Regions from separate parts of the Allobosea vestrisii genome, predicted to be linked through region 1. Evidence: predicted binding sites of a transcription regulator. Region 1 holds the regulator's gene; the other holds the start of a gene.
What was found. The regulator LexA, encoded in region 1, represses DNA repair genes until DNA is damaged. The targets are predictions, from matches to a motif close to TGTTCNNNNTGTGTTCNG.
Positions count from the first base shown of each region.

Region 2: a site for LexA is predicted at 2,905-2,922, ahead of ssb (single-stranded DNA-binding protein). Genes of this name have one in related genera too.

Region 1 covers NZ_CP126307.1:385,772-391,319, reverse strand. The annotation lists gene QO058_RS01875 (ComEC/Rec2 family competence protein) at 307-1,851, shown strand; gene lexA (transcriptional repressor LexA) at 2,152-2,883, opposite strand; gene QO058_RS01865 (molybdopterin molybdotransferase MoeA) at 2,987-4,198, opposite strand; gene moaC (cyclic pyranopterin monophosphate synthase MoaC) at 4,195-4,683, opposite strand; gene trpC (indole-3-glycerol phosphate synthase TrpC) at 4,680-5,492, opposite strand; partial or broken gene trpD (anthranilate phosphoribosyltransferase) at 5,502-5,548, opposite strand, start outside.
Region 2 covers NZ_CP126307.1:5,592,328-5,597,875, reverse strand. The annotation lists tRNA gene QO058_RS27640 (tRNA-Thr) at 76-150, shown strand; gene QO058_RS27635 (hypothetical protein) at 222-647, shown strand; gene QO058_RS27630 (MBL fold metallo-hydrolase) at 891-1,877, shown strand; partial or broken gene QO058_RS27625 (NAD kinase) at 2,016-2,790, shown strand; gene ssb (single-stranded DNA-binding protein) at 3,012-3,551, shown strand; gene QO058_RS27615 (3-phosphoshikimate 1-carboxyvinyltransferase) at 3,670-4,941, opposite strand; gene QO058_RS27610 (putative quinol monooxygenase) at 5,023-5,322, opposite strand; gene QO058_RS27605 (ABC transporter permease) at 5,413-5,548, opposite strand, start outside.

The sequences.
Region 1 (5,548 bases):
TGCCGTTGTACGACTGGGGCGGTCGCATCCGCCAGGCACTCGACATCGAGGTCGAGCGGCGACGCCTGTTCAACTGGCTGCCGGTCTGCATGGGAGCTGGCGTACTGCTCTATTTCCTGGCGGATCGCGAGCCGGACCTTGGCGCGCCCCTGGCCGGACTGGCGCTATGTACGCTCGCCGCTTGGCTGACGCGGCGCCGCCATGCCGTCATGGCGGTGTGCATAGCGGCCGCAGCTGTCTTCGCCGGTTTCGCGGCGGCAGCCTGGCGAACTGCCGGCATCGCCGCGCCCGCGCTCGCGCGGAACCATGTCGGCAAGCTCACCCGGATTCGTCGAGGCGCTGGAGCAGCGCGACAAGGGCGTGCGGATCGTCGTGCAGGTCACGGACCTGCCGGGCATCCAGCTTGCACAGAGGCCGCGGCGGGTGCGCGTCACCACGCCGGTGACGACATTGAGGCCCGGTGACCATATCAGCACGACGGCGCGCCTGTTGCCGCCGCCCGGCCCGGCGCGCCCTGGCGGCTATGACTTTGCCCGCGACGCCTTCTTCCAGGGAATTGGCGCCGTCGGCAGCATCGCCGGCAAGATCGCGCTCACGCCGCCGCCGAGCCCGATGCCGCGCCGGCTTGCTCTGGCGGTCGCAATCGACCAGGCCCGCAACGCGCTGACCGAACGCATCGCGACGAGCGGCGGCGGGCAGGCCGGGGCTATGGCGGCGGCACTGGTCACCGGAAAGCGCGGGCTGATCAACGAAGCGACCAACAACGACCTGCGCGCCGCCGGCATCTACCACATCGTCTCGATCTCCGGCCTCCATATGGTGCTCGCCGCCGGAACGATCTTCTGGCTGGCGCGGGCGCTGCTCGCGCTGTCGCAGACGGCAGCGCTCCATTGGCCGGTGAAGAAGCTCGCGGCGCTCGCCGCCATGGCTGGCGCCACCGGTTACTGCGTCTTCTCGGGCGCCGAGGTCGCGACGGTGCGCTCGCTGATCATGACGCTGGTGATGCTGGGGGCGATCCTGGTCGACCGGCCGGCGCTCTCGATGCGCAATCTCGCGCTCGCTGCGATCATCGTGCTGCTGCGCGAACCCGAGGCAGTGCTTGGCCCAAGCTTCCAGATGTCGTTCGGGGCGGTCGCGGCGTTGATCGCCTTCGCCGAGCGTTGGCAAGAGCGCCCGCCCGACGCGGCGGCCGCGTCCTGGCCCTGGCCACTGCGGCCGCTCTGGCTCTCGGCTGTGGGTATCGTGACCACGACCATGGTCGCGACAGCGGCGACGGCGCCCTTTGGCGTCTTCCACTTCCAGACCTTCAATCCGTTCGGCCTGCTCGGCAATGCGCTGGCGCTGCCCTTCGTCTCGCTGATCGTGATGCCGGCGGCCGTCTTCGGCGTGCTGGCCTATCCGTTCGGGCTCGACTGGCCGGCCTGGGCGTTGATGGGCTGGGCGTCCGGCCTCGTGCTCCAGGTTGCCCATTGGGTCGCCGGCATCGACCGCTCCACCGTCGTGCTGCCGGCCTTCGACTCTCTTGCTCTGATCCTGTTCTCGCTGTCGCTGCTGTGGCTGACACTATGGACGACGGCGCTGCGCTTCCTCGCCGCGCTGCCGCTGGTCGGCGGCCTTGCGCTGGCCTCGGCACCGTCGCGGCCGGACATCCTGATCGAGCGCGACGGCTCGGGCGTGCTGGTGCGTGGGCCGGAGGGGAAGATGGTGCTGGCGGGCAAGCCGAGCCGCTTCGTGCTGACGCAATGGCTGCATGCCGACGGCGATTCCCGGTCGCCCGACGATGCCGACTTGCGCGAGGGGGGCCGCCTGCGATGCGCGCGGCTGCGTCATCCGCCTGCCGGATGGCCGTAGCGTCACCTATACGCGCGACCGCACCGCTTTGGTCGAGGACTGCCAGCGAGCCGATCTTGTGGTGACGTCGCTCTATTGGAGCGCGCCTTGCGCTGCCCGATTGATCGACCGCAGCGCGCTCATGCGCGACGGCGCGACCGCCTATCATGCGGCCCGCGGCGGCTGGCGCGCGCTAACGGCCGACGAGGCGACCCGCCTGCGTCCGTGGACCCGTGCGCGGCCGGAAACGAGGCCAGCACCCGAGCCCACTGCTGTGCCGGTACCCGCGGCTGCGGAGCCCGCACAGGATGCCGAGGTATTTCAGTAACGTCGCATCAGGTTGACGAGGCGGCCCTGGATCTTGACCCGGTCCGGCCCGAGCACGCGCGTCTCGTAGGCGGGATTGGCGGCTTCGAGCGCGATCGAGGAGCCGCGCTTGCGCAAGCGCTTCAGCGTCGCTTCCTCGTCGTCGATCAGGGCGACGATGATGTCGCCTGTATTGGCGCTGTCCTGCTTGCGGATCACGACCGTGTCGCCGTCGAGGATACCGGCCTCGATCATCGAATCGCCGCGAACTTCGAGCGCATAATGCTCGCCGCCGCCCAGCATATCGGCTGGCATAGAGACGCTATGGCTGCGGTCCTGGATCGCCGAGATCGGCGTGCCGGCGGCGATGCGGCCCATGACGGGGATCGAGACGGTGGAGCGTCCGCTCTCCTCGGCGCCCGCGGGGCGCGGCTTCGCCAAGGTGGCTGCCGGTGCCGGCGGGGTCTGGCCGAGCCCGCCCTGGACGATTGAGGGGCTGAAGCGGGCGCGCTGCGCCTGCTGGCCGCCGATGCCGTCCGGCATCTTGATGACTTCGAGTGCCCGCGCCCGGTTGGGGAGCCGGCGAATGAAGCCGCGCTCTTCCAGCGCCATGATCAGCCGGTGGATGCCGGATTTGGAGCGCAGGTCGAGCGCGTCCTTCATTTCGTCGAAGGAGGGCGGTACGCCGGATTCGCGCAGGCGCTCGTGGATGAAGCGGAGCAGTTCGAACTGTTTGCGTGTCAGCATGGTCGCGCCGCTCGCCTCTCGGGCTAGAATCGAAACAAAGCACGAACACCATACCTGTTCGCTTTGTGTTCCGCAAGGCACGCCTTGTCGTAACGCGACCCAGTCAGCGCAGTCGAATGATCCGGCAGGGATCGCCCGCTGTGGCTGCCTCGGCGAAGACCTGGCGGATCACCAGGGCCTCGGCGCGCGACAGGTTCGCCAGCATCGACGAATCCTGCTTGGCAAAGGGCCTGACGCGCCGCTCGCCATCGACGGTTTCGAAAGTGGCGCGCAGATAGTCTTGGCGCTCGTCATTGGCCGGCAGATCGGCGGCGAGGATGGCGGGCTCGCTGCGGTCGCGCTCGGGATCATCGATGCCGAGCAGGGCCTCGACCAGCGGGATGGCAAAGAGATGCCCGCAGACGATCGAGGAGACCGGGTTGCCCGGCAGGCCGAGCGCGACCATGGCGCCGAGGCGGCCCATCATCATCGGCTTGCCCGGGCGCATCGCGATCTTCCAGAAGCCGAGCGCCATGCCCTGCGCCTTCAGCGCCGCCTGGACGAGATCGTGCTCGCCGACCGAGGCGCCGCCGAGTGTGATCAGGACATCGGCCCCGGCCTTGCGGGCCGCCTCGATCTTGCCGGCGAGGTCGGGATGGTTGTCGCGGGCGATGCCGAGATCGAGCGCCGTGCCGCCGGCCTGCTCGACGAGCGCGGCGAGGGCGAAGCTGTTGGAGGCGACGATCTGGTCGGGGCCGACCGGCTCGCCGGGCAGGACGAGCTCGTCGCCGGTGGCGAGAATCGCAACCAGCGGCTTGCGGCGGACGGCGAGCGTCGGATGCCCGGCGGCCGCGGCGAGGCCGAGCGCGGCGCTGTCGAGCCGGCGACCGGCTTTCAGCAGGACCTCGCCGGTCCTGAAGTCGAGCCCCGCTAGCCGGACGAATTGGCCCTGATCGGTGGGTTTGGTGACACGGATCACCGGGCCGCCCACACCCTCTGCATGTTCCTGAATGAGGATCGTGTCCGCGCCCGCGGGCAGCGGTGCTCCGGTAAATATTCGTACCGTCTCGCCAAGAGAAATCTTGCCGGGGAAGCCGCGGCCAGCGGCGGATTCGCCGATGACGCGAAGCTGCGCGCCCCGGGCCAAGTCCTCGCCGCGCACGGCATAGCCGTCCATCGCCGAATTGGCGAAGGGCGGCTGGGTCCTGAGCGCGGCGACATCCTCGGCCAGGACGCGGCCGGCGCATTGCGCCAGCGGCAGCGTCTCGGCAGGCGTCGGGCCGGGCACGCTGTCGAGCAGCGCCTTGAGTGCGACGGGGACGGGGGTGAGGCTCATGCCGATCGCCCTGCGAGCTCATAGGTTCCGGACTTGCCGCCGGATTTGTGCACGAGCTGGATGCCTTCGATATGCATGGCGCGATCAACCGCCTTCACCATGTCGTAGACGGTGAGGCAGGCGACGCTGACGGCGGTCAGCGCCTCCATCTCGACGCCGGTCTTGCCGGTGAGCTTGACTTCGGCGCGGACGCGCACGCCTGGCAGCGCCTCATCGATCGTGAGGTCGACCGCGATCTTCGAGAGCAGTAGTGGGTGGCAGAGCGGGATCAGTTCATGTGCTCGCTTGGCCGCCATGATGCCGGCAAGGCGGGCGGTGCCGAGCACGTCGCCCTTCTTGGCCTCGCCGTCGCGGACGATGGCGAGCGTCTCGGCTTGCATCACCACATGGCCTTCGGCGACCGCGACGCGGACGGTCTCGGCCTTGTCGCCGACATCGACCATATGGGCCGCGCCCTTCTGATCGAGATGGGTGAGCCGGCTCACGCCGCCGCCTCAGTGGTCTTGCCAGTCAGAAGCTCGCGCGTTGCAGCCGCCACGTCCGCTTGGCGCATCAGGCTCTCGCCAACGAGGAAGGTGTTGACGCCACAGCCTTGAAGGCGGGCGATGTCGGCATGGCTGAAGATGCCGCTCTCGCCGACGAGCAGGCGGTCCTTCGGCACGCGCGGCGCCAATCGCTCTGTCACGGCGAGGTTGAGTTCGAAGCTGCGCAGATCCCGATTGTTGATGCCGACCAGCCTGGTGTCGAGCTTCAACGCCCGCTCCAGCTCGGCCTCGTCATGGACCTCGGCGAGCGCGGCCATGCCCAGCGCCTTGGCCGTGGCAGTGAGTTCGTGCGCCGCGGCATCATCGAGCGAGGCCATGATGATCAGGATGCAGTCGGCGCCCCAGCTCCGCGCCTCGAAGACCTGATAGGGCTCGAACATGAAATCCTTGCGCAGGCCGGGCAGGCCGGAAGCGGCACGCGCCTGTGCAAGGTATTCCGGCCGGCCCTGGAAGGAGGGCGTGTCGGTCAGCACCGAAAGGCAGGCCGCGCCGCCTTCGGCATAGGCCTTGGCCAGCGCCGGCGGGTCGAAGTCCGGCCGGATCAGCCCCTTGGAGGGGGAGGCCTTCTTGATCTCGGCGATCAGGGCCGGGCCGCCGGCGCGATGCTTGGCTTCGAGCGCGCCGATGAAGTCGCGCGGCGCCGGCATCGCCGCAGCACGCTTCTCGATCTCGGCTTGCGGCACGGCAGCACGCGCCGCCGCGATTTCCTCGCGCTTATAGGCCTCGATCCGCTTCAGGATGTCGGACATGGGGCAGCCTCACGCATTGGAGCTGGCGACGAGGGTCGCGAGCGCAGCCTTGGCCT
Region 2 (5,548 bases), 730 kb from region 1:
CCCGATCGCTTCGGCTGCGGCCTGCCGAGCGCCGATCTTGCCCTCGCCGCATCAGCCTGATACCGCAGCGCAAGGGCCGGCGTAGCACAGCGGTAGTGCAGCGGTTTTGTAAACCGAAGGTCGGGAGTTCGATCCTCTCCGCCGGCACCACCCTGATCCCTGTGGCCTGTCGCTTGCTAAGGCATGCCGCCGCGACGGAGACGATCGGAGCCTGCCGAGCGATGACTTCTGCCGACCAGCGCGACCAATTGCTCGCCCTCGCGCAACGCTGCGAGCACACCGGTCGTCCCGACCGCAATCTCGACGCCGACATCTATGAGGCGCTCGGCTTCACCGTGCGCCGCAAGCCGACCAACCTGCTCGCCCCGCGCACCCCGCCCGGCGGCATTTACCAGCAGGGCTCGCTCTGGAAGGCGATCGGCCGGGTCAGCGCCGAGATCGACGTCGCGGTCAGCATCATCCGGCAGAAGGCACCGGAGTGGAACTGGAGCCTGCAATCGGTCGCCACCGAGGAGCAGACCTTCGAGGCGCTGGTCGCCGGTTGCTCGGGCCAGGGCGCCCTGGCCTCGCTCGCGCTCTGTGCCGCTCTGCTCAAGGCCTTTGCCAGGAGCCGCGCCGATCAGCCGAGCACGCAGACCGAGCGCTAAAAAGAGTTTCCATTTCAAAGGCGAAGCCGATTCACCGGACAACTTGAGTCAACCAGCCTGGCTGAAGCCCCGGCAGGAGCGGCAGGCTCACGGAAAGTTGACCCATGGCAACCACACGAGGGTTGAAGGCATTGTCGCGACAGCTAGTTTGACCCTGGGCCGAGCCGAGGCCCAGGGCATGATGCCGGCTGGCGGGGCGCCATCCGGGGGAGGTCGTGCCCTTCTCGTTGTTGGAGCCTGATCATGGCCCGTTTCGAACCCTCGCGCCGCACCGTGATGGCGGGGGCCGGTGTGCTCGCCACTGCAGCCGCGCTCGACCTGCCCGCCGGCATCGCGCCGGCCCACGCGCAAGGAGCTGCCTTGAACCAGAATCCGGGTTTCTATCGCTACAAGGTCGGCGACATCACCGTCACCGCCCTGAACGACGGCTTCGCCAAGCGCCCCCTGGAAGGCTTCGTCCGCAATGCCGAGCTCGCCGACGTCAAGAAGGCAATGGAGCAGGCCTATCTCCCGGCTGACGCGCTCTCGATCACCTTCACCACGCTGGCGCTGCAGATCGGCGACAAGCTCACCCTGATCGACACCGGCAACGGCGATTCCGGCGCGCCGACCTCGGGCGCCTGGATGAAGAACTTCCAGGCAGCCGGGCTCGACCCGAAGAACGTCTCGACCGTGGTCTTCAGCCATTTCCACGGCGACCACATCAACGGCTTCCGGCTGAAGGACGGCACCGCCGTGTTCCCGAACGCCGAGGTCATGGTGCCGGCGGCCGAATGGGCGTTCTGGATGGACGACGCCAAGATGAACGCCGCCCCCGAGGCGATGAAGGGGGCTTTCGCCGGCGTGCGCCGCGTCTTCGGCCCGGTTGCCAAGGATGTGAAGCAATACGAGGCCGGCAAGGAAATCCTGCCGGGCGTGACCGCGATCGCCGCGCCTGGCCATACGCCGGGCCACACCGTCTATGCCGTCTCCTCCGGCAGCGGCAAGCTGATGGTGATGTCGGACACCACCAATCACCCGGCCCTGTTCGTGCGCAATCCCGACTGGTCGGCCGTGTTCGACATGGACGGCCCTCAGGCAGCCGCGACCCGCCGCAAGCTGCTCGACATGGCCGTGGCCGACAAGATGCAGGTCTGCTTCTACCACGCCCCCTTCCCGGCCACGGGGCATATCGCCAAGGCGGGCAATGGTTTCGAGCTTGTACCGGTGCAGTGGAGCAGCGCGGTCTGAGACCCTCGCGCCATCTACTGGAGAAAGGCCGGGGCACGCGCCTCGGCCTTTCTTTTTTGCGCCCCGCTTCCGGGCGGCTCGCGATCAGCCCCACCAGCGTGCTAGACCGGTTCGCATCATGCCTATCGGATACCAGCGATGACCGAGCGCTTCGCCGCCATCTCCTTCGTCGCCAGCGACACCGCCGAGGCCCAAGCCGCGCGGCTGAAGCTGGTCGAGCGCTATGGCGACGCCGATCCGGCTGAGGCCGAGGTGGTCGTCGCGCTCGGCGGCGATGGGCTGATGCTGCAGACGCTGCATCGCTTCATGGGTACCGCCAAGCCGATCTACGGCATCAACCGCGGCTCGGTCGGCTTCCTGATGAACGAGTTCCGCGAGCGCGGCCTGCGCCAGCGGCTCGAGGCGGCGCACCGCAGCGTCGTCCACCCGCTGACGATGACGGCGGTCGACTGCAACGGCAAGCGGGTCGAGGCGCGCGCGATCAACGAGGTCTCGCTGTTCCGCCGTTCCTATCAGGCGGCGAAGCTGCGGCTCTCTGTCGATGGGCAGGTGCGCCTGTCCGAGCTCGTCGCCGATGGCGTGCTGCTCGCGACCCCAGCCGGCTCGACCGCCTACAATCTCTCGGCCAACGGCCCGATCCTGCCGCTCGACGCGCCGTTGCTGGCGCTGACCCCGCTTTCGCCCTTCCGGCCGCGGCGCTGGCGCGGGGGCGCTGCTGCCCGACCATGCCAAGGTGACGATCGCGGTCATGGAGGCCGACAAGCGCCCGGTCAGCGCCGTCGCCGACCATACCCAGATCGACAATGTCGTCTCGGTCTCGATCGCGATCGATCGCTCGCTCGACCTCGTCATGCTGCACGATCCCGGCCACAGCCTGGACGAACGCATCCTGCGCGAGCAGTTCGGCTATTGAGACCGCGCCGGTGGTCGTGCCTCGCAGCAAGCTCGGCCGACGGCCTATAGCCAACTCCGCTCACCGGCCTTCGAAGGGCTCGAATCTTTGTCGGGGACAAACCTCGGAAAGACCTTGAACAAAACATGAACATCATTGATAGTGCCCGCATGGCCGGCTAGGGTCCGGCTCCGGTCGATCGGCCGGGTTTGTAGTGAAGTGCGCAGGAAACGGAGCCTGTCATGGCTGGTAGCGTCAACAAGGTCATTCTGGTCGGCAATCTCGGGCGCGACCCCGAGGTGCGGCGCCTCGGCAGCGGCGAGCCGGTGGTCAATCTCAGGATCGCCACCTCGGAAACCTGGCGCGACAAGCAGTCGGGCGAGCGCAAGGAGCGCACCGAATGGCACTCCGTGGTGATCTTCAACGAGAACCTCGCCAAGGTCGCCGAGCAATATCTGAAGAAGGGCTCGAAGATTTACATCGAGGGCCAGCTGCAGACCCGCAAATGGCAGGACCAGCAGGGCGTCGAGAAGTACACCACCGAGATCGTGCTGCAGCGTTTCCGCGGCGAGCTCACCATCCTCGACAGCCGCGGCCAGGGCGGTGACGAGGCCGGTGGCGGTGGCGGCTATGGCGACGAAGGTTCGTCGGGCGGTAGCGGTTCCTTCGGCCGGTCGAGCCCGGTCGGCGGCGGCTCACGCCAGCCGGCGATGGCGAGCGGCGGCAGCAGCAGCGGCGGTTCGCGCTCGTCGAGCCATCTCGACGACGACATCCCGTTCTAGGACGACTGCCCGGCGAGACCGGGCGTCATTCCGGACGAGCCGCGAGAGCGGTGCGCGCCGGGATCCATCATGGGCTTCGTGCTCCATGATGGATCCCAGCGTTTGTTTTAGTCTGGCCCTACGGCACTTCGCCCTCGAAGCGCACGCCGAGCGAGCCGAGCGCGCGCCAGTAATCCGGATAGGTCTTCGCCACGCAGCCAGGGTCGAGGATGGTGATGCCACCGATCTTCAGCCCCGCCAGCGCGAAGCTCATGGCGATGCGGTGATCGGCGAAAGTATCGATCTCGGCGGGAAGCGTCTGGCCGGCCAGCGCCGGATCCGAGGCGACGAGGAGATCGTCGCCCTCCTCCACGCCTAGACCCGGACGGATACGTGACAGCCCCTGCGACAACGCCGCGACCCGGTCGCATTCCTTGACGCGCAGGTTGGCGATACCGGTGAAGCGTACCGGCGTCCGGTTGAAGGCGGCGAGCACGGCCAGCGTCGGCACCGCGTCCTGCATCTGCGAGCCGTCGATCTCAGCCGGCAGGTTCGGGAAGGCGGCGATCAGCGCATGCGCCTTGGCGTCGGGCTGGGTGAAGGCATCCGCCGGCACGCCGAGATCGATCGCGCCGCCGGTCAGCACTTCCGCCGCCCAGAGATAGGTCGCGGCCGAAGCGTCCGGCTCGATCAGGTAGTCGGTCGCAGTGTAGCCGGTCGGCGCGATCCGCCAGCCGCCGCCCGCCGGCTCGGACACCTCGGCCCCAAAGGCGCGCATCGTCGCCAGCGTCAGGTCGACATAGCCGCGCGCGCCGATCTCCTGGCCGGTCAGCACGACATCGACCGGATTTCGCGCGCAGGCGCCGGCCATCAGCAGCGCCGAGACGTATTGGCTTGAGAGGCCGCCATCGACCTCGACCAGCCCCCCATCGAAACCGCCCTGGCCCTCGATCGCGACCGGCGGACAGCCGCTCGGCGCGCTGATCGCGACGCCGAGCCGGGTAAGCGCTTCGACCAGCGGCAGGATCGGCCGCTTGCGCATATGCTCGTCGCCATCGACGACGACCGGGCCGTCGACCAGCGCCGCCGCCGCCGTCAGGAAGCGGGTCGCCGTGCCGGCATTGCCAAGGAAGAGCGGCGCTTTGGGCGCCCGCAGCCGGCCGTCGCTGGTGACGATGAAGCTGGTTTCGTCGGGCTCGGCGATCTCGACGCCCATGTCCCTGAGCGCCTGCGCCATATAGCGGGTGTCGTCGCTCTTCAGCGCGCCGCTGAGCCGGCTCGTGCCCTTCGCCAACGCCGCGACCAGCAACGCCCGGTTGGTGATCGATTTCGAGCCAGGCGGCATCACCCGGCCGGCCAGCGCCGCCGTCGTCGGCAGGATGGTGAGTTTGCTCAAGGCGGATTGGGTCATGGCAGGCTCTCGGCTCGGTCGCGAGGGTCTTAGACCGTGCGGCCGGCGAGCGGAAGGCGGCTGCTGGTGTGACCGCTGCCCTCAGCCCTTCACCAGCCCGAACCCGCCGACCGGCTCTGTGACGACATGGCTGTCGAAGCCGGCGATGATCGGCTTGGCCTTGGCGATCGCCGCCTGCACGGCCGGCAGAGCGAGCGAGGCCTTGTGGCTCTCCTCGCGATCCCAGACCTCGGTCACCCAGATCGCGTCGGCATCGTCCGGATCGCGGGCGACCACATAGCTCAGGCAGCCGGGCATGGTGCCGCTGCTCTCGAGGATGTAGCCGATCAGCGCGTCACGCTCGCCGGGCTTGGCTCGCATCTTCCCGATCAATCCGTACATGGCAGCGCCCTCTCGTTTCGGCCGGCACCGTGCCCAAGCGCCAAGCAGGGCGCAACCGGGCGACTGACCGAATCCGTCAGCAGCCTCCGCTCACGCTGGCGGCCGCCGTTCCCCCAGAATCGCCTGTGCCATGCGGTCGAGCAGGATCGCGAGCGCGACGATCGCAAGCCCGCCGACGAAACCAAGGCCCGGATCGGCACGCTGCAGGCCGAGCAGCACGACTTCA